Regions from separate parts of the Sinorhizobium mexicanum genome, predicted to be linked through region 3. Evidence: predicted binding sites of a transcription regulator. Region 3 holds the regulator's gene; each other region holds the start of a gene.
The links. The regulator LexA, encoded in region 3, represses DNA repair genes until DNA is damaged. The targets are predictions, from matches to a motif close to TGTTCNNNNTGTGTTCNG.
Positions count from the first base shown of each region.

Region 1 (5,005 bases), 960 kb from region 3:
TCGCATCCTTCGCAAGGATGGCGTCTTCAGCCGCGGCCGCCGCGAGCAGTCCGCGCACCAGCGCGACGCGCCCCCCCTCCTGCCGCAGGCGGAAATAGGCCCATGCACCCTCCTGATAGCGATCAATGAGCGCCACTTCGGCAAGCAGCTTCAGATGCCGGGAGATACGCGGCTGCGATTGTCCGAGAATTTCGGTAAGATCGGTGACGGTAAGGTCGCTGGCAGACAGCAAAGCGAGCAAGCGCATCCGCGTCGGCTCACCCGCCGCCTTCAGCACGTCGACCAACGCGTCCAACCCAAGCGTTCCTCGGCTCACCATCGCCTCCTCATCAACACATAAAGATATGTTTATGTGATTTGGGGGGCGCACGCAAGTGAATTTGCGCACAAAGACAATCGAATGGCGCGGAGAAGATAGGCGAACGGGCGGATCCTGCGATCCGCCCGTTCAAGGAGAGCCTGCTGCATGTCTTCTTAAGTCGCAGACGATTTAAAACATCCAGCGATTCAAGGTGCTATAGCGTCCGCGCGTCTAGGCGCGCGGCGCTGTAGCACGCGTGACCGTTGATGGCTTTGGCTGCTTCGCCCCCAAAGCGACATGCATTAGCGGGTGAGGCGCTTGTAGGTCACGCGCTTCGGATTGACTGAATCCGGGCCGAGGCGGCGGATCTTGTCCTTTTCGTAGTCCTCGAAGTTGCCTTCGAACCACTCGACATGGCTGTCGCCTTCAAAGGCGAGGATATGGGTCGCCAGACGGTCGAGGAACATGCGGTCGTGGCTGATGATGACCGCGCAGCCGGCGAAGTTTTCGAGCGCGTCCTCGAGTGCCGCCAGCGTTTCGGTATCGAGGTCGTTGGTCGGTTCGTCGAGCAGGACCACGTTGCCGCCGGACTTCAGCATTTTTGCGAGGTGCACGCGGTTGCGCTGGCCGCCCGAAAGCGTGCCTACCTTCTGCTGCTGGTCGCCGCCCTTGAAATTGAAGGACGAGCAATAGGCGCGCGAGTTAACCTCGTGCTTGCCGAGCTTGATGATGTCGTTGCCGCCGGAGATTTCCTCCCAGACAGTCTTGCTTCCGTCGAGTGCGTCGCGGCTCTGGTCGACATAACCGAGTTGGACGCTTTCGCCGATGCGGAATGCACCTTCGTCCGGCTGTTCCTGGCCGGTGATCATCCGGAAAAGCGTCGTCTTGCCGGCGCCGTTCGGGCCGATGACGCCGACGATGCCGCCGGGCGGCAGTTTGAAGCTCAGGCCTTCGATCAGCAGTTGGTCGTCATAGCCCTTGGAAATGTTCTCCGCCTCGATGACCACCTGGCCGAGGCGCTCGCCGACAGGAATGATGATCTGGGCGTCGCCGGGACGCCGGTCGGCGGCCGCCTTCACCAGCTCGTCATAAGCACGAACACGCGCCTTGGACTTCGCCTGTCGGGCCTTCGGGCTCGAGGCGATCCACTCCTGCTCGCGGCTGATGGCCTTCTGGCGGGTAGCCTCCTCGCGGCCTTCCTGGGCCATGCGCTTGGCCTTTGCCTGCAGATAGGCGGAGTAGTTACCCTCGTAGGGAATGCCGCGGCCGCGATCGAGCTCGAGGATCCAGCCGGTGACGTTGTCGAGGAAGTAGCGGTCGTGGGTGACCATCAGCACGGCACCCGGATATTCGCGCAGGTGCTTTTCGAGCCAGGCGATCGTCTCGGCGTCGAGGTGGTTGGTCGGTTCGTCAAGCAGAAGAAGGTCCGGCTGCGACAGCAGGAGCTTGCAGAGCGCGACGCGGCGCTTCTCACCGCCGGAGAGATTGGTAACCTCCGCGTCGCCCGGCGGGCAACGCAGCGCGTCCATGGCCATTTCCACCTGGCTGTCGAGATCCCAGAGGTTCTGGCTGTCGATGATGTCCTGGAGCTTGGCGCCCTCATCCGCCGTCTCGTCGGAATAGTTCATCATCAGTTCGTTGTAACGGTCGAGGATCGCCTTCTTGGCGGCGACGCCTTCCATCACGTTCTCGAGCACGGACTTCTGCGCGTCGAGCTGCGGCTCCTGCGGCAGATAGCCGACGGTCGCGCCCTCGGCGACCCAGGCTTCTCCGGTATATTCATGGTCGAGGCCCGCCATGATCCTGAGTACCGTCGACTTACCGGCGCCGTTGGGACCAAGAATACCGATCTTCGCGTCCGGGTAGAACGATAGATGGATGTTCTCCAGGACCTTCTTGTTGCCGTAGGCCTTGTTGAGCCCGGCCATATGATAGATGAACTGACGTGCCATAAGGGAATGCTCCGCATCGGAAGGGAAATTTGCCCGCTATGTAGGCGAATTACGGTGGCGGGGCAATCCGCCAAAGGCCTGCCCACGCCAATCCCTTCCGGCGAGCAACCTTGTGTATCAACCGCGCCCGGCGGCGTCGGCGATCCCCTTGGCACATTTGAACTCGGTCGTCCCGGCCGCCTGGATCAGGTCATCAAGATCGGCCTTGCCCGCGAGGTCGCCGGACAGTCCGATGGTGAAACCGGTGATGACGCTGCGGCCGTTGACCGACTGGCAACGCATCCGCACCCGCTCGCCGGCGCCGGCGCCGAAGCTCTGGTCGAAGGCCTGCTTGATCTCCCGTTCGTCGATCTCGGAACCGAGTTTGTCGGCAAAGAGAGCCTGCACGGCGGACGAGTTCAACTCATCGAGAAGACGCAATTGTAGCCTGAAATAATCGTCAGCCTTTGCCGTCTGGCACGTGCCGCTCTGGAGCCATTGGTGGCGATCGAGGCCGGACCTGATGCCCGGCATGGCGACGAGCAGACGTGCGGCCGTCTCGTCGGCCATGGCAAGCTTCGGCAATTCCAGCCAATCGCCCTTGCGATCACGCGCCTTGAGCTCCGCCTCGACGCCGCAATAGCTTTTCTTCAGCGGCCAGAGGCCGTGAAGCGAGAAGTGCGTCGCATCAAAGCGGTCGGCCGTCTGATCCGCGCACTCCTTGCGGTTCGGCCGCGTCTCGCAAAATCCAGGTTGCCAGCTGACAGCCAGCACATATTGCGTCTTGCCGGAGTTCGTCACTTCTGCCGCATCATCCGTCGACACTTCCTCGGCTGCGGCAAAGGACGACAATCCCAGCCCCAGAATGAGCGTCGCAACTCTCGCAAGATTCGTTTTCACCCTCGCTCGCATTTCAGATAGCCTCCAACAGGAAAACAAAACGAGAACAAATATCAACGAAAGCGCGAAAATTGCAACCCATAATCCTCATTTTCGGATTCGTTGTGATCTCATGCGCAACAAGCAACAAGCAGCGATTGCCTTTGCGGCGCAAATCGATTTGATATCGGCCGGTGCATTTTCAGCTGAGCAAGCGTTTTGGAAGTGCTTCCGGTTCGCGCAACGGATGCTCCGTTGGCAAGCCACACGCGAGAGTCTGACGATTGTTCCGGGGGCATGGCATGTTCGGGCAGGTGAGGACGCATCAAAGCCCGACGGGTGCTACGCTCGGCTGGCGCCATTTCACGGCCTCGACCGAACCGCGGGGCATCCTGATCATCAGCCACGGGCTCTCCGAACATTCCGGCCGATATGCGCGTTTCGCCGAGTCGATGGCGGCACATGGCTTTCAGGTCTATGCCCATGACCACCGCGGCCATGGGGAGAGCCGGGCGCCGGATGCCCCGCTTGCAACCTTCGCGCAGCGCGATGGGGCGGAAAAGGTGATCGCGGACGTGCGGGCGATGCGCGACTTGGCAACCGCCAACCATCCGGGCCTGCCGGTTGTCCTCTTCGGTCATTCGATGGGTGGCCTGATCGCGCTCAACGCCGCCGAGACCGACCCAGAGCTTTATGACGCGCTTGCCGTCTGGAACTCCAATTTCCGCCCGGGCCTCGCCGGTCGAGGCGGTCAGGCGATACTGATGATCGAGCGGATGCTGAAAGGTTCGGACGTGCCGAGCCCGCTTCTGACGAAGCTCACCTTCGGCGCCTGGAGCAAGGCGATTGCCGATCGGAAGAGCGATGCCGACTGGCTGTCGCGTGACGAACGCGAAGTCGCCAAATACGCGACCGATCCGCTCTGCGGTTTCGATGCGACGGTGTCGCTTTGGATCGATCTGTTCAAATTCGCCTTCGCCGGCGCCCGCGCGGATCGGTTGGCGCGATTGCCCACCAATCTGCCCATCCATCTCGTCGGCGGCAGCGCGGATCCTTCGACGTTCAACGGCGCCGCCATTCGCTGGCTCGGCGAGCGAATGAAGGCACGCGGCATGACCGACGTTACCATCACCATCCATGACGGCATGCGCCACGAGACGCTCAACGAGATCGGCCGGGAGAAGGCGACCGAAGACTTTGCCGCCTGGTGCCTGAAGGCAGTCGATAAAAAGCGCCGACGAGACGGAAGACCATGACCGACCTCTCCCTGCCCAGAATCGCCGCCGGTCACGACCGCGTTTCCTACGGCCTGACGCTGATGGTCATCGCCGTCCTCATCTCGCCGCTGATCGACATTTTCGCCAAACTTGCGATCGCCACGGTTCCGTCGGCCGAGATCACGGCCGTCCGCTTCCTGCTGCAGGTGGTCTTCATCCTGCCGGTCGTCCTTGTCCGCCGCACCCTCTTCGACCTCACCTGGCGCAAGAGCGCGCTGCATGCGCTGCGTGGCGGGCTTCTGGTGCTGACGATGCTCTCCTTCATCACCACGCTGAAGGTGATGGAGGTTGCCGACGCGATCGCCATTTTCTTTGTCGAGCCGATCATCCTCACCATTCTCGGCGCAATTTTCCTTAAGGAGACGATCGGCTGGCGACGCTACACTGCCTGCGCCGCCGGATTCTTCGGTGCGCTGCTCGTCATCCAGCCGAGCATGCAGGAGGTGGGCCTGATCGCACTGCTGCCGATCGTCGCCGCCTTCGGGCTCGCCGTCTTCCTGCTCGTGACCCGCATGGTCGCGCAGAACGAGGACCCCTGGTCGATGCAATTCCACGCAGGCATCTGGGGTGGCCTCTTCTGCCTCGTCCTGCTGTCGTTCGGGGAAGGCAGCGGCTCG
Region 1 covers NZ_CP041238.1:2,981,554-2,986,558, forward strand. The annotation lists gene FKV68_RS14170 (ArsR/SmtB family transcription factor) at 1-319, opposite strand, end outside; gene ettA (energy-dependent translational throttle protein EttA) at 604-2,253, opposite strand; gene FKV68_RS14180 (ribonuclease T2) at 2,371-3,144, opposite strand; gene FKV68_RS14185 (alpha/beta hydrolase) at 3,414-4,367, shown strand; gene FKV68_RS14190 (DMT family transporter) at 4,364-5,005, shown strand, end outside.
Region 1: FKV68_RS14180 (ribonuclease T2) is a predicted target of LexA. The motif match lies at 3,164-3,181, and genes of this name have one in related genera.

Region 2 (5,005 bases), 1.9 Mb from region 3:
CTGCGAGAACCGTTGTACCGCCGTCGTCTTCCGGCAGATCGACCGGCGCGACCGTTCCAAGCGACGGGACCGGCATATGGTCCACGGGCGTAGCGGGATCGTTCGGCGTCTGCGGCTCTTCGGCACGCACCGTCGCAGCGAGGGCCTTGAGATTCGCGGCAAGTGCCGAAAGCGCATCGACACTGTCGATCTGGCTCAATTGCGCGAGCGGTGAGGCACTCGTTGCTTCCGCGACGTATTCCGCGAGCTTTTCGGTGACGTAGCTCGTGTCACCGGCGTCCATCGGTGAACCGCTCATGTTGAGGACGTCGTCATCGTGAATGAGATTGACCTGCAGGATTTGGCCGCTGCCCGGATCCGGGCTCTCCTCGACGATCGGCGCATGTTGTGGTCCCGCATGATGCATTGCCGCGTGGTCCGGTACGATGTCGGACGGACCGGCCACGGTGTCGAAAAGTGTTGGCTGGACGACCAAGCCGTCCAGCGAGACCGGATCCGGGGCGTGGTCGTCGGCGAATTGCGTGCGCCCGACGAAATCGAAGCCGTCGAGCCGGTAGCCGGATGGTTGATAGGAAATGTCCGGATCGTAGTCTTTCAGTTCGAAAGAGCACTTGAACTGGGGTAACGGCGTGTCGCCGCCGGTGTCCTCGGGTGCGGGCTTCCAGATTTCGCTTCCCTGCAGATATTGATGCCTTATGCGTGCCTCATCGGTCGCCGTCCCGAACAGCCCAAGGAAATGCGCGACGATTTCGTTGACCTTCTCCGCGTGCATTACCCCGATCCTTCCCTCCGGCAGCAAAGGGAGACCTCGGCGGGCCGACCGGCGATTGCCAAGGCGCGTTGAACCGACCCCAAATCAACCATCCATCTGTGCACCGGTGCGGCCAGCCAGCACACATGCCTTCGTCTCCAAGGATCAATCAACCGTCGCTGTCCTGCCCAATAGACGTCACGTGCAAGTCGCCGCCGACGACATTGGCGTCGACGGCGTTGCTAAGGAGGTTCGCGCCCTGAACGATCTCTTGATGGAAATCCCCGTTTGCAAGGGTCGCGGACGCATCGGCCTTGGCACCGGCATCAAGCTCGTGGCCGGCCTTGAGATCCCAGTCGGAGCTCGTGCCGAAGTGCATGCCGTCGCCGCTTTCCGCATGCCCGCCATCCGCATGCGGAGCGTTGTCGGCATTGGCGTTGCTCATCTTGACGCTATAGGCATGGTCCTGATCAGCGAGGGTGTTTGCCTGCACGATGGTGAAACCGGCGTCGCTGCCGACGGCACTCAGCGAATGCTCGAGGATGCGATCGAGGTTCAAGCTGAAAGAAAGGTCGTCGCCGAGATCGAACGTGACATCAGCCCCGATGCCGACATTGCCGAAACCGCTGGTGTCGTCCAGTGCAGGAGGTTCACTGACGGAGGGATGGGTGTCGCGGTGGTCAACGGTTTCCTTTGCGTCGAACTTGCTGGTGGTGTTGCCGTCGGCAATGCTGCGATGGCTCGGCGCGTCGAAGTCGACTTTCGGGACATTGACGCTGCCATTCGCAAGCCCGTCGGCAAGCGCGCCAACTTTCAAGTCGTCATCGGTGTTGATACTGTCGTCGGCCCGAAAATCCTTTAACGGGGTATCGGTCATCTACAACTCCCTTCGCAGAGGGAGCCAGCGCCGAAACCCTTTCATCTTTTATAGGATTCTTGCGGAGCTGGCTCTCTTTTGAAGTTCAGACGAATCGTTATAAAAGATAATTCGCCTGTTGGGTTCCGATATATTCCCTTTGTATTCATAGTATAATTGCTTGTATGTACTTCGACATAAATTGCTACGTACTACAAATACTGGTTACATCATATGTCGAGTAGCAGCTCGATATATGTACTCCGCGGCTGCGACGCATGATACAAGAGCAGTCCGTGGGTCGTGCAAACTCCAGCGCGACGATGGTAGTGTGAGCCCGAATGCGGAGGAGTAAAAGACATCAATTGTGGTTAGTCTCTTGTATTCAATGGCTTTTTTGAATCTTTCACCTTGCCGATCAGTGCGGTTAACGTAATGTTAATACTTGTGAATCTGGCACACTGCGTTTGAGAGGGGTTCTATTTGCGGTGGGGCCTGCAGTCATACGGGCTATCGGCGAGCAATAGGAATTCATAGGCTAATTCAAATTGTTAGGCTGGCTCGCACGACGCTGTCGCGTACACGCGGCAAAACCGTGGCATGCCAATTTTGGTTGTCTTATGCTGCATCTACCACCTTCGATGGGGGTAGCGCATAATCCGTTGTAGCTATGCCCGTGGCTCGCCCATGCGCCGCGCATCGCGGTCCGAGCGAAGGCTGGCATCCACCGCACCACCATTTTTCCAGTGGCAGCGATCGCCTGGAATTCCCCCTCGAAAACCAGGGGTGCCTGGCTCAGCGCCCTTTCGAAGCCGACTAGCCCAAAATTGGTTCGTTTTCGAACGATTTAGACGCGAACCCGACGAGCATCTAACCCTTTTGGGTGGTTTCGCCTCCCCCATCTTTACGATACATTAGCTATAGCGAATTTTTTATTCGTTATTATTGCGCAGTATTTGAAGAAATTTTTCAAACGCGGGCTGCTCCAAGTGGGGTTGGAACACCCATTAAAATAAATGGGAATTTCCCAAGGAGGGGATAAATGTACCGTACGAGCTCGGACCTGAGCGATTTTGAAGACAACAACAAAGTATTACCTACGAAAAGTAAGATCGTAATGCTCGCCAAGGTGGACCTGTTCGCTGAATGCCTGATGCAGGCGGTCGGGGGGCGGTTTCAGGGCCAGGATGTAGTCAGTCTGTCCGATCCGGAAAGCCTGCTTGACGGCAACCTCGTCGACGTCAGGCTGGTCATGCTTTATCGCTTACCGGTGGCGACCTTTCCGTCCGTTCTCAGGATGATCCATGAATTCCACCCGAAGGCCGCGATCGGGCTTGTGGTGGAGGATGCGGAGGCGCTCGATTCATCGATCGCTGGCTTTGTCGATGAAGGACTGATTCACGGCGTGCTGCCTCTCAATCTGCATCTGGACGTCTGCCTGACCGTCATCGATCTTCTGATGAAGGGCGGCGAACATTTTCCGGCGGCGCTGCTTAGGCGCCTTGCTCCGGTAAGGCTCGCCGGCGAAGCTCTTCGCGTCCGGCGGGAAGCGGTCGTCGAAGCCTTTGTTGCCCCGGAGCCGAAACGCGATGCAGGCATGGGCGTGCTGACAGCGCGCGAGGTGCAGATTCTCGATCTGATCTGCATGGGGACACAGAACAAGATCATTGCCGATCGTCTCGGCCTGTCGGAAAACACCGTCAAGGTCCATGTGCGCAACATCTACAAGAAGATGAACGTGCGTAACCGGACGGAGGCCGCCTCCCGCTATTTCACGCATGAGGCGGACCGCGGTATGTCGGAAGTGCGGCTTGGTTCCCGCTGGAACTGACGAGCATCCGAGGCGTCATCAAACGAAAGGCCCCTCGCTGCCGGCGAGGGGCCTTTCTGCATTCTCGGCACTGAAACCTATTCGGCGGCCTGCGGTCCAAGTGCGCCGCGGCGGATCTGATCGGCCTCGATCGATTCGAATAGGGCGCGGAAATTACCCTCACCGAAGCCCTCATCCCCCTTGCGCTGGATGAATTCGAAGAAGATCGGTCCGATAACGGTTCTCGAGAAGATCTGCAGCAGGATCTTCGTCATGCCGCCATTCACCACGCCTTCGCCATCGATCAGGATGCCGTGCTTCTTCATCCGGTCGATCGGCTCGTCATGGCCGTGGACACGCTCGCGTGACATTTCGTAGTAGGTCTCCGGCGGGCCGGGCATGAACTTGAGACCATTTTCCGCAAGCTTGTCGGTTGCGTCGTAGATCGCTTCGGTTCCGACCGCGATGTGCTGGATACCTTCGCCCTTGTACTTCTTCAGATATTCCTCGATCTGACTGGTATCGTCCTTGGATTCGTTCAAGGGGATGCGGATCTTGCCGCAAGGCGAGGTGATTGCGCGGCTGACGAGGCCGGTGATGCGGCCGTCTATGTCGAAGAAGTGGATCTGCTTGAAGTTGAACAGTTCACGATAGAACGCCCACCACTTGTCCATATTGCCGCGATAGACGTTATGGGTCAGGTGGTCGAGATAGTAGAAACCGACGCCGGTGGGCTTCGGATCGCGCTCGCCCAGCCATTCAAACTCGGCGTCATAGGCCGAGCCCTTGTCGCCATATGTTTCGACGAAGTAGAGGAGCGAGCCGCCAATACCGACGATTGCCGGAACATCAAGGCACTTGTCGTTGCCGGTGTAAGGCTCGGCACCGTTGGAAACGGCGTGTTCGAACGCATGCTTCGCATCGACGACGCGCCAAGCCATCGACGGGGCGCAAGGACCGTGCTTGTCGACGAAGCGCATGGCATGGGAGCCCGGCTCGGCGTTGACGATGTAGTTGATGTCACCCTGCCGCCAGACAGTGATGTCCTTCGTCCGGTGCTTGGCGACGGCCGCATATCCCATGCGCGCGAAGAGCTCCTTCAGCTTCTCCGGCTCGGGATGCGCGAATTCGACGAATTCGAAGCCGTCCGTCCCGGCGGGATTCTCCGCGCTGATCTTTGGGGGTGGTGCGTCGTGCGGAAACGGGCCCATCGGAAACCTCCTCTTCATTCTTCCAAACTTTGCTGGAGTATGGCGCAGATCCGATGCATGATGCTTGTATTCTTGCGTGTTTTTGGTGAGTCAACGCATGAATTGTGCGGCAGGGCAGGCGAGGACGCATGAATGGAGCAGCTTGACGGATTCGATCTCAAGATCCTCGGCGAACTGCAGCGCGATGGCCATCTGACCAACAACGAATTGTCCGAGCGCATCGCGCTTTCCCCATCCCAATGTTCGCGGCGGCGGTCACGATTGGAGACGGAGGGCTATATCACCGGTTATCAGGCGCAGATCGACCGGCAGAAGCTGGGGCTCGATCTGATGGTGGTGATCTCGGTGACGCTCGCCACGCACAATCGCGACAACGC
Region 2 covers NZ_CP041238.1:3,873,203-3,878,207, reverse strand. The annotation lists gene FKV68_RS18240 (hypothetical protein) at 1-772, opposite strand, end outside; gene FKV68_RS18235 (fibrinogen-binding protein) at 921-1,628, opposite strand; gene FKV68_RS18230 (helix-turn-helix transcriptional regulator) at 2,650-3,438, shown strand; gene hppD (4-hydroxyphenylpyruvate dioxygenase) at 3,516-4,628, opposite strand; gene FKV68_RS18220 (Lrp/AsnC family transcriptional regulator) at 4,761-5,005, shown strand, end outside.
Region 2: FKV68_RS18235 (fibrinogen-binding protein) is a predicted target of LexA. The motif match lies at 1,854-1,871, and genes of this name have one in related genera.

Region 3 (5,005 bases):
ACGTCGGCAGAGCAGAATCCTCAGGTGGTCGCGGCCTCGCCATTGATCGCAACGACGCGGCGGCCGAGATAGTGGGCCTCGGGACCGTAGAGCAGGTCGCGCACGTCGGTAGGCGTCAACAGTTTGATGAGCTGGTCGGTCTGGCCGCTCAGCGGCAGCACCAGCCCGCCCGCCTGCGCAAGGTCGAGAACGACGTCCATATCCTTCTCGTGCCAGGTGAACCGAGTTCCGTCCCAACGCTCCAGCGTATTGTTGTAGCCGGGGCTCTTCAGCAGAATCTCGCGCATGCGCTGCGCATCGACGCCGTAGCGCTTGGCAAGGAGCAGCGCTTCGTAATTGCCGACACAATGGATCCAGTGCAGCAGATTGTTGCAGGCTTTGGCGAGTTGTCCGGAGCCGACATCGCCGACATGCAGGACGTCGCGGCTGTAGCTCATCAACACCGGACGCGCCATTTCGACATCGGCCTCGCGTCCACCGCAGAGCGAAAGAAGCGTACCCTCGCGCGCTCCCTCCAGACCGTAGACAACCGGCGCGTCGATGAACCGGACACCATAGCCGTCACAGTAATCGCTGAGTTCGCGCATCGTGCCCGGATTGTTGGTCGCGGCGATCGCAATGACCGAGCCCTTTTTGGCGAGGGGCGCCAACTCCCTGGTTACGGCACGCGACTGGTCATCGGTCGCGACGACGACGATGAAGACGTCGGCCATCGTCGCGAGATCGGCGAGGTCTTTCGCGGCCATGATATCCGCCGCCGAAGCCTTGGCGAGACAGTCCGCATCAAGGTCGTAGGCAGCCACGGCGAAGCCCGCCTTCAGCACGTGCGATGCCATGGCCAATCCCATTGCGCCGACACCCACGAATCCAACTCTTACTGACATGCAATCCTCCCCGTGCCTACTGCATGTTTCCTTAAATCGGATCCGATTTAAGGATAAAAACATGCACTAATTCAAAGTACTACAGCCGTTTGCGCGTCTGACGCGGTGCTGTAGAAAAGCCAGCCGAGACCCTTGGGACGCGCGGCGCGTTCCCTGAAGGCCGACCATGATCAGGCGATGATTGAATCCGGACTGTCCGGAAATACTCCTCCTCGACCGTCGCTTCGATTGTGCGACACCGTCTCCTCACGGCTTCGTACAACCCCGTCCTGAAGGATTTCTCGCTTCGGTCTTCCCTTGCGGAAATCGATTGTGGCCGCCGGGAATGATCGAAGTCTGCGGTTGGGAAGTTCTAAAATCAAGAAGAATGATTTGATATCGTTCAAACCAAAAGTTAGAACTGACTATCGTCAAATCCAGTTTCTCGGGGAGGTGAAATATGGATCTGCGTTCGGTCAACCGATTCCTTGCAGTCGCTGAATTGGGCAGCCTGAACAAGGCCGCGCAACGCCTCAATCTTTCCCAGCCGGCGCTTTCGAAAAGCATCCAGATGCTTGAATATGCTTTCGGCGTCCCTCTGCTCGACCGCGGGCCTCGCGGCATCACGCTCACCTCTTTCGGCGAAGCGGTGTTCGATCACGCCCGGCGCATTGCGGCCGAGATGCGCAAGATGGAGAGCGATATCAAAGCGCTCCGCACGCTCGGCTCGGGCGAGATCAACGTCGGCGCTCCGCTTGGCCCCGACAGCCGCACGCTGGCATTCGCGATCCTCAGACTTGTGACTGACGAGCGGCGCCTCACCATCAACATCGCCAATGGTACCCGCAGCGACCTGATCCGTCCCTTGCTTCTCGGGGATCTCGATTTCCTGATCGCCACCCTCTTCGAGCCAGAGGATCTTCCGCCCGATGTCGAACAGAGCGAACTCTATCTCGATTCCATGATCCTCGTCGTACGCGCCGGTCACCCCATGCTCGAGGGCCACCAGATCGAGCTCAGCGAACTGACGCAGTATCCTTGGGTGGTACTGACCGGCAACCGCGATCTCGAAGGCGCGCTCCGCAAGCTTGTCGGTACCGAATTCAATAAATCGGTATTGCGCAGCGGCTCTCCGATGTTCGTCAAGAACATTCTTCAGAAGAGCGAGTTCATCGGCCTTGTGCGCCAGGACGCCGTGCGCATCGAGCTCGAGACCGGTTCGTTGGTCGAGATCGACATATCCGCTCAGCTCGACATCCACGAGCTCGTGCCACCGCAAAAGGTGGGGCTGATCTTCCGATCGGACGTCTCGATTCCGGTCGCGAGCCAGGCCCTGATCCAGGAGATCACGGCGGCGGCGCGCACAAACCCCGACGCCCTTACCAAGCTGACGAAAATATAAGACCGGAAGCGCGACCCTGCCCTTTTGCGGACGGCGAGGCAGTCGGCGGAACGGTCGACGCGTCTCCACAGGAATTCGCGATAGCCAGATATTCACGGAATTTTAGGCACTTGCGGAACACATATGGAACAGATAGTGTCTGTTCTTGATTTGTTTCGCGATTCTGGAGTGACGCGCCATGCTAACCCGCAAGCAGCAGGAATTGCTTCTGTTCATTCACGAACGAATGAAGGAATCCGGGGTGCCGCCGTCCTTCGACGAGATGAAAGACGCACTGGACCTCGCCTCCAAGTCGGGCATCCATCGGTTGATCACCGCGCTTGAAGAGCGCGGGTTCATTCGCCGTCTTCCCAATCGGGCGCGCGCACTAGAAGTCATCAAGCTGCCCGAGGCCTACACGGCGAACCCGCAGCCTCGGCGTGGCTTCTCGCCAAGTGTGATCGAAGGCAGCCTGGGCAAGCCACCTGCCGCGCCTGCCGCCACAGCCAAATCGGCGTCGCCGAGCGATACTGCATCGGTTTCAGTGCCGGTCATGGGGCGAATCGCAGCCGGTGTCCCGATTTCCGCGATCCAGAACAACACACACGATATTTCCGTCCCGATGGAGATGATCGGCAGTGGCGAACACTACGCGCTCGAGATCAAGGGCGACTCGATGATCGAGGCGGGCATCTTCGACGGCGATACCGTGATCATTCGGAATACGAGCACGGCCAATCCCGGCGACATCATCGTTGCACTTGTGGATGACGAAGAGGCAACCCTCAAGCGGTTCCGCAGAAAAGGCGCGTCCATTGCGCTCGAAGCGGCCAACCCGGCCTATGAAACGCGTATATTCGGGCCGGACCGCGTCAAGATCCAAGGCAAGCTCGTCGGCCTTATTCGCCGCTATCACTAATTGAGCCGGGCTATTGCCCGGCAAAAGTCGGGCACCGCGATCCGACTTGCGCAGGCCAGCGGGCGCCTACAGAGCCCTGCGTCTTATCGCACCGCAACGGTCGCTGTAGCACTGAATTGCTGCATGTCTTTGTCCTTAAGTCGAGGTCGACTCAAGGACAAAGACATGCAGTAGAAAATCACGCTGCAACTTTGGGCGGCCAAGCGAACGGCCTTTACAGCCTTAGGCGCCGATCGCGTTCATGACAGCACCGATCGCCGCGAAGCGCGTTTGCGCGCCGAACGACTGTGCCGTCAGCCAAACAACAAAGCGTCTGCCTACGCACTTGTCATTGATTTTCTTGAAATAAAGCTTTGGAGGCCTCGCCCGGAATTGAACCGGGGTACAAGGATTTGCAGTCCTCTGCGTCACCACTCCGCCACGAGGCCTCACACGCCCGATCGATCAAGCGATGGCCGGCGTTTAGAACGAATCTATGAGGAGTGCAAGGGGGAGTGGTCCGAAAAAGGGTGGGACGACGCGAGGTCATCCCCGTTCTCCGCAGCGTTCCGACAATGCGGCCCCTGGCGCTCCGCTGCCGCATGTGCCCTTTCAGGATTTGTCGGAAGAATTTTGCTGGCCGCGCCAGCGCGCCCACCAGACCGCCAGCTTGCGGCGACGGCGGCGGATTGCGGGTATGTCGTGAGAAAGCACGAGCAGTCCCAGAGGAATCATCCAGAAGCCTAGTACCGGCAGAAAACCCAGCAGTCCGCCCAAGACAAGGAGCGTGCCAAAGAGAATCCGCAGCACCGGCGAGTCGGGCAAGTTCATACGCCATTTGCCGAGGACGAGTTCGTGCGTCTGCGGATCAATGCCGAAATGCCGTTCTTTCCTGTCGTTCGTCATTATTGCTCTTTCATACTCCTCCCCAGAATTGGGGCCTTCTCCACAGCCTCGCAACCGACGTTGTCATTTTTTTTGAAAAACCGCTTGGCAAATCGAAAAAGCATTTGTATTAGCAGCCTCACTTCTGCGGCGCAGATGATCCCTGGTAGCTCAGCGGTAGAGCACTCGACTGTTAATCGATAGGTCGCCGGTTCGAATCCGGCCCGGGGAGCCAGTTTCAAAGAGCCATTCGCGGCGAAGGCCCGAATGGCTCTTTTCGTTTGTCGGTATAGTCTCTGAAGGTTCCTCATGCGTGTTGCATGGCTTTTCCTGATTCTCGCAATCACGACAGAGGTCGCCGGTCTCACCGCGATGAAGGCTGCTTCCGCCTCCGGCTCCTATGTCGGGCATGCGATCATGTACGCCTCGATCGCGCTCTCATACGTGTTCCTTGCCAAGGCCGTGAAGACGATCTCCGTCGGCGTCGCCTATGCCATCTGGGAAGGGTCCGGTGTCGCCCTCATCACGCTTGTCTCCGTGTTCGTCTTTGGCCATGTGCTGAGCGGTCGCGAGATGCTGGGCCTGTCAATGGCTATCGTCGGAATACTGCTTGTCAACGCCGGTGAGGTGCCGGAAGAGGAAGCGGAGGGAGAAGCAGCCCGATGAGCGCAGACGGCTTCTATTTCGCTTTCGCGGTTATGGCGGGCATCCTCGACGTCGCAGCGAATCTGGCGTCCACGAAGTCGAACGGCTTCGCGCGGCGCGGTTGGGGGGTGCTTTCGATTCTCCTGGTACTTGCCGCATTCGCGCTGCTCGCCGAAGCGATCAAAGGTATGGAACTTGCCATCGCCTATGCAGTGCTCGGCGCGACCGGCATCTTCGGCACAGCGATCTGCGGGCGCCTCTTCTTCGGTCAGAAACTGAAACCTGTCGGCTGGGTCGGCTTGTCGCTCGTCTTCGGCGCGGTACTCGTGCTTC
Region 3 covers NZ_CP041238.1:2,022,158-2,027,162, reverse strand. The annotation lists gene FKV68_RS09620 (NAD(P)-dependent oxidoreductase) at 21-947, opposite strand; gene FKV68_RS09615 (LysR family transcriptional regulator) at 1,324-2,265, shown strand; gene lexA (transcriptional repressor LexA) at 2,444-3,163, shown strand; tRNA gene FKV68_RS09605 (tRNA-Cys) at 3,518-3,591, opposite strand; gene FKV68_RS09600 (hypothetical protein) at 3,755-4,048, opposite strand; tRNA gene FKV68_RS09595 (tRNA-Asn) at 4,188-4,262, shown strand; gene FKV68_RS09590 (SMR family transporter) at 4,337-4,693, shown strand; gene FKV68_RS09585 (SMR family transporter) at 4,690-5,005, shown strand, end outside; gene FKV68_RS09580 (SDR family NAD(P)-dependent oxidoreductase) at 5,004-5,005, opposite strand, start outside.

Region 4 (5,005 bases), 1.6 Mb from region 3:
CGCTGAACAGCGCCTCCTTGTTCTCGAAGTGCCGATAGATGCTGAGCTTGGATATCTTCGCTCGCTGGGCGACCTTGTCCAATGTCGTCGCTTGAAAACCCAATTCCACAAAGAGTTCGCGCGCGGCGTCGACGATCGTTTGGCCAAGCGCCTCGTTGGCGGGCCGGCCGCGCCGGCCCTGGCTATTTTCGCTCACGACAATTCCAGTCCTTGACAGTATCCTAATTCTTGAATTACGATACCACGTAGTATCTAAAATGTACAAGCCATTGGGTAGGTTTCAACCATGTCCTCCAAATCCGGGCCGCCCGGCGATATCGAATGCGGCATTGTCCGGCCGGCCAAAACAGTGATGGGCGACTTTCTCGTCGATGCCGAAGCCCTGCTCGCTGCCCGTCCCGAGTGCGTATCGCTGGACGATATTGCGTGCCAGGCCCAGCCCGACCCCCTCCATCCACAACACGGAGCTTATCACCATGGATGACGCCATAATCATCGGCGGCAGCTTTGCCGGTCTCGCCGGCGCCCTGCAACTCGGCCGTGCCCGCCGCAAGGTCACCGTTCTCGATACCGGCCTGCCGCGCAACCGCTTCGCTGGCCATTCGCATGGCCTGCTCGGCCACGACCACAAGCCGCCGCTGGAAATCCTGGCTGAGGCGCGGCAGCAGCTAGCGCGCTATCCCACGATCAGGCTGGTCAGTACGCGGGCCGACAGCATCTCCGGCGCCATCGACGATTTCTCCGTCCTCACTGCCGATGGCGAAAGCCTTGGGGCGCGCCGCCTGATCCTGAGCTATGGCGTAGCCGACCAGATGCCTGAGGTTCCGGGCTTTGCCGAAGGCTGGGGCACCTCCATCGTGCCCTGCCCCTATTGCGACGGCTTTGAAGTCGCCGGCCAGCATTGGGGCCTCGTCTGGTCCGGCCGGCAGTCGCACCAGTCTGTAAGGCTGTTCCACGATTGGACCGACACGTTGACGCTCTTCGCAGATGGTCACGACATTCCGCCCGATATCCGGGCCGATCTGGCGCGCCGCAACATACCTGTCGTCGATGGCCGGATCACCGAGATCGCCCATCACGGGGGCCATAGCGCCACCGTCAATCTCGATACCGGCCCCAACGTCGCGGTCGACATCCTGTTCGCGCATCCGCGCAACAAGCCATCCGCAAGCCTGCATGAATCACTGGGCCTCGCCACGGTCGATACGCCGCTCGGCATCGCCCTCAAGGTCGACGAGCGCCGCGAAACCAGCATGCCCGGCATCTATGCCGCCGGCGACCTCGCGAATCCCCTCATGCCCTCGGTCACCACGGCGTCATCGCAAGGTGCGATGGCGGGTATCTTCGCCCAGCAGTCGATGCTGGTTTGAGAGCACAGATTCCCTTCTCCGGCTGCCGCGGGCTATCATATTCTGAAGGTTGCGGGCCGGTGCCACGGAACGCGGGCCCCCCTCTCCCCTGAGGGGCGTCTTTGGCCGGTCAGTGGGTCCGGAAAGGCGATCGACTTCGATAGATGCCGAAACCGCACAAAAAATTTTCGTGCTGTTTTTCCCTTTGAAATCAAAACCGTACATTTTGACGGCCCATGGGTCGGCTTTTTGCGCGGCAACGCATAAAAAACCTAGCTATATCAATGGTCTAACTAGATTTAGAACAATCGAGTGGGAGTAAGAATTCGCACTGTCTTCCATGAAGCGAATATGTGAAGGGCACGTCTTGGCGCGCCCTTTTTGCGTTCCCATATATTTGGTTAGCGCCACTAGATCACGTCGTTGCTTCATTGGGACGGCAAAGCGATCTAACATTTTGAAACCACGCAATTCCGGACGGAAAACCGTTACACGCATTCTGAAATCGCTCTAGATATGCTGAACCCGGGAGCGTCGCATGACTTCGGACCAGCTTTCTCTGAACTTGGGCTCTTTCTCCCCGCCACGAGCTGGCGATGTCTTTTACTTCGCTGTTCTTCCGGAGAAGCAGGCAGCCGAACAGGCGTTGGAACTTGCGCACGGCGATCAGCAGGAACATGGACTTTCCGGAAAGATCTATGACCGTGACCGGCTGCATGTGTCGCTTGCCAAGGTTCGCGAAGGCCGCGGGTTATCGGAAGCAGTCGACGAGTTTGCCGCCAAACTCGGTTCACGCGCGAAAGCCGCCGGGTTTCACCTATGTTTCGATCGCATTGTCAGCGTCGGCCATGTTCGCCAGTATCCGCGAATATTGACCTGCGGTAGCTCGGTTCCGGGCTTCGACGCGTTAATCCGGGAAATCACGGGCCTGCGGGATATATCGGGTGAGGTCATTCCGCATATGACGCTTTTCTACAGCGACCGCAAAGCTCCGCATGTCGATCTCGCGAGGCCAATCGCATGGACAGTTCGGGGCTTCGCACTTGTCCACACGCGCAAAGGGCGGGGAGAATTCAGGATTGTCGATCGCTGGCCGCTTTCGCTCTGACGCGAGGAGCGTGGAGAGGCTGATGCCGGGTCACGAGCGCGCTGAGCGTCGCAGCCATTCTTACAGACTTGCAGAATGAGACAGGAGCACCGATAAGCGCTCATGAATAAATGACGGGGAGAGAAAGTGGAAATTTCGGACATCATCATCGCCGGCGACACGCAGGGCGTCGAATGGCGACTGCCGGTCTTCCGGTTCAAGGGGACGAAGCCGGAAGCACCCCGGACCTATATCCAGGCCGCGCTTCACGCGAACGAGCTGCCGGGCACGGCGCTCCTGCATTTCCTTTTGGAGAAGCTGCGCCGGGCGGATGCCGACGCCGCGATCCTCGGCGATATCACCGTCGTTCCGCAAGCGAACCCGATCGGTTCGGCGCAGTCGTACTTCGGCGAATTGCAAGGTCGCTTCGATCTCGGCTCGCGCACCAATTTCAACCGTGATTTCCCGCTGATTTCCCTTGGCGAGCGCGACGATTTGCTCGAAGACTTCGACCGATACTCGGCGGTCGACCGACTGAAGCGGCAGTTGCTCCATATGGCCCTTGGCGCTGAGCTGGTGCTCGACCTCCATTGCGATGACGAAGGGCTGCAATACGCCTATATCGACGAGGCTTTCTGGCCGGAAGCTGCCGATCTCGCCGCGGCGCTCTATATGAAGGCCGTGCTTCTCTCCGACGGCGCAAGCTCCGCTTTCGAGGAAGCGGTTGGCCACGCCTGGAAAAACGAGGCCGAGGACCGGAAGAGGACGACCCTGCCCGGCAGGCTCTCCGTGACCGTGGAACTGCGCGGCACGCGCAACGTCTACCCGGAAACCGCAAGGAGGGATGCCGACGGCGTCTGGCAGTTTCTGCTCGGCCGCGGCGTGGTGGCCGGGTCGCGCGCCGACCTTCCGGCCTTCGCCGGCAAAGCCGTGCCGCTCGACAACGTCGAGATGATCCGCGCGCCCGCAGCCGGCGCGGTCCTGTTCCATCGCGATATCGGCGAAAGCGTGAAAGCGGGAGACCTGCTCGCGACGATCCTCACCAAGCCCGGCATGCCGGACGGTTCGGTGGAGGTCCGGGCGCCGCAGGACGGGCTGATCGTCACGCGCGTCTCGACGCGTTTCGCACGCCGCCGGTCGGACCTGATGAAGATCGCCTGCGCGGAACCCTCGAGCGCGGCGCGCAAGCCGGGCACGCTGGAGGCGTAGCGGCAACGCGCCTCACCCTAACCCTCTCCCCGCAGGCGGGGAGAGGGGACTAAAGCGGGCGCCGCAAGTCCCTTCGCCCCGCTTGCGGGGAGAAGGTGCCGGCAGGCGGATGAGGGGCCGTTGAGCTACTTTTACCGCCTACAGCGCGACACCCCCCTGCATCTTCGGACTGTCGAGAAGGATGGTCGAGCGGAGCGTCTTGATTTCGGCGATCTGCTCGAACTCGCTCCAGAGCAGGCGCTTGTAGTCCGCAACATCGCGCACGGCGATCTTCAGCAGGAAATCGAAATCGCCGGCAACCGTATGGCATTCGATCACTTCCGGCATGCGCGAGACCAGCTCGATGAAACGCTGCCCAACCTTGCTGGCAGTGCGCTCCAGCGTCACCTCGACAAAGGCCTGGAAGCCGATGCAGGTAGCCCTCGGATCCACAACGACCGTCTGGCGGATGACGCCTGCCGAATAGAGTCGCGCCAGCCGCCGCGACAGTGGCGCTGGCGAGAGGCCGACCTTTTCCGCCAGTTCGTTGTTGCTTCTCGACGCGTCCTCGACGAGCAGGCGGATGATCCTGCGGTCGATCGCATCCAGTTCCGTTCTTCCGCGCTCCATCGCGAATTCGTCCCCGATCCAGAAAATGCGCAAATCTTGGATTGGATTTCACCAAGTCACGCAAAAATACGCAAGCCACATCTGCTCATCTCGCAAATGGAGCGTCGAATTTGCGTCCGGTTTATTTTACAAAAAGAACAAACAAGTCGCGGGATGCGGCTTGCCTTTCCGCCTGCCCAAAACGACTATTCCTCGATTGTTAGCACCAAAGGGAACCTGGCATGTTCGATGCTCTCGCCCGTCAACCCGACGACCCGTTGCTGGCCCTGATTGGCCTCTACCGAAAGGACGAGCGCCCCGGCAAGGTCGACCTTGGCGTCGGCGTCTATCGCGACGAAACCGGCCATACGCCGATCTTCCGGGCCGTGAAGGCGGCGGAGAAGCGGCTGCTCGAAACGCAGGACACCAAGGCCTATGTCGGACCTGAAGGGGACCATGTGTTCCTCGACCATCTCTGGACGCTCGTCGGCGGCGACACCGTCGAGCGGAGCCGTATCGCGAGCGTGCAGACGCCGGGCGGCTCGGGCGCGCTCAGGCTCGCAGCCGACCTTATCCACCGCGTCGGTGGCCGGCGGATCTGGCTCGGCCTGCCGAGCTGGCCGAACCATGCGGCCATCTTCAAGGCGGCGGGCCTCGAAACGGCAAGCTACGACTTCTTCGACATCCCATCGCAGGCGGTGCTCTTCGACAATGTCGTCAGCGCGCTTGAGGGTGCGGCCGCCGGTGACGCGGTGCTGCTGCACGCAAGCTG
Region 4 covers NZ_CP041238.1:405,943-410,947, reverse strand. The annotation lists gene FKV68_RS01910 (TetR/AcrR family transcriptional regulator) at 1-196, opposite strand, end outside; gene FKV68_RS01905 (hypothetical protein) at 281-478, opposite strand; gene FKV68_RS01900 (NAD(P)/FAD-dependent oxidoreductase) at 477-1,370, shown strand; gene FKV68_RS01895 (2'-5' RNA ligase family protein) at 1,888-2,457, shown strand; gene FKV68_RS01890 (M14 family metallopeptidase) at 2,584-3,645, shown strand; gene FKV68_RS01885 (Lrp/AsnC family transcriptional regulator) at 3,784-4,254, opposite strand; gene tatA (tyrosine aminotransferase) at 4,476-5,005, shown strand, end outside.
Region 4: FKV68_RS01895 (2'-5' RNA ligase family protein) is a predicted target of LexA. The motif match lies at 1,673-1,690, and genes of this name have one in related genera.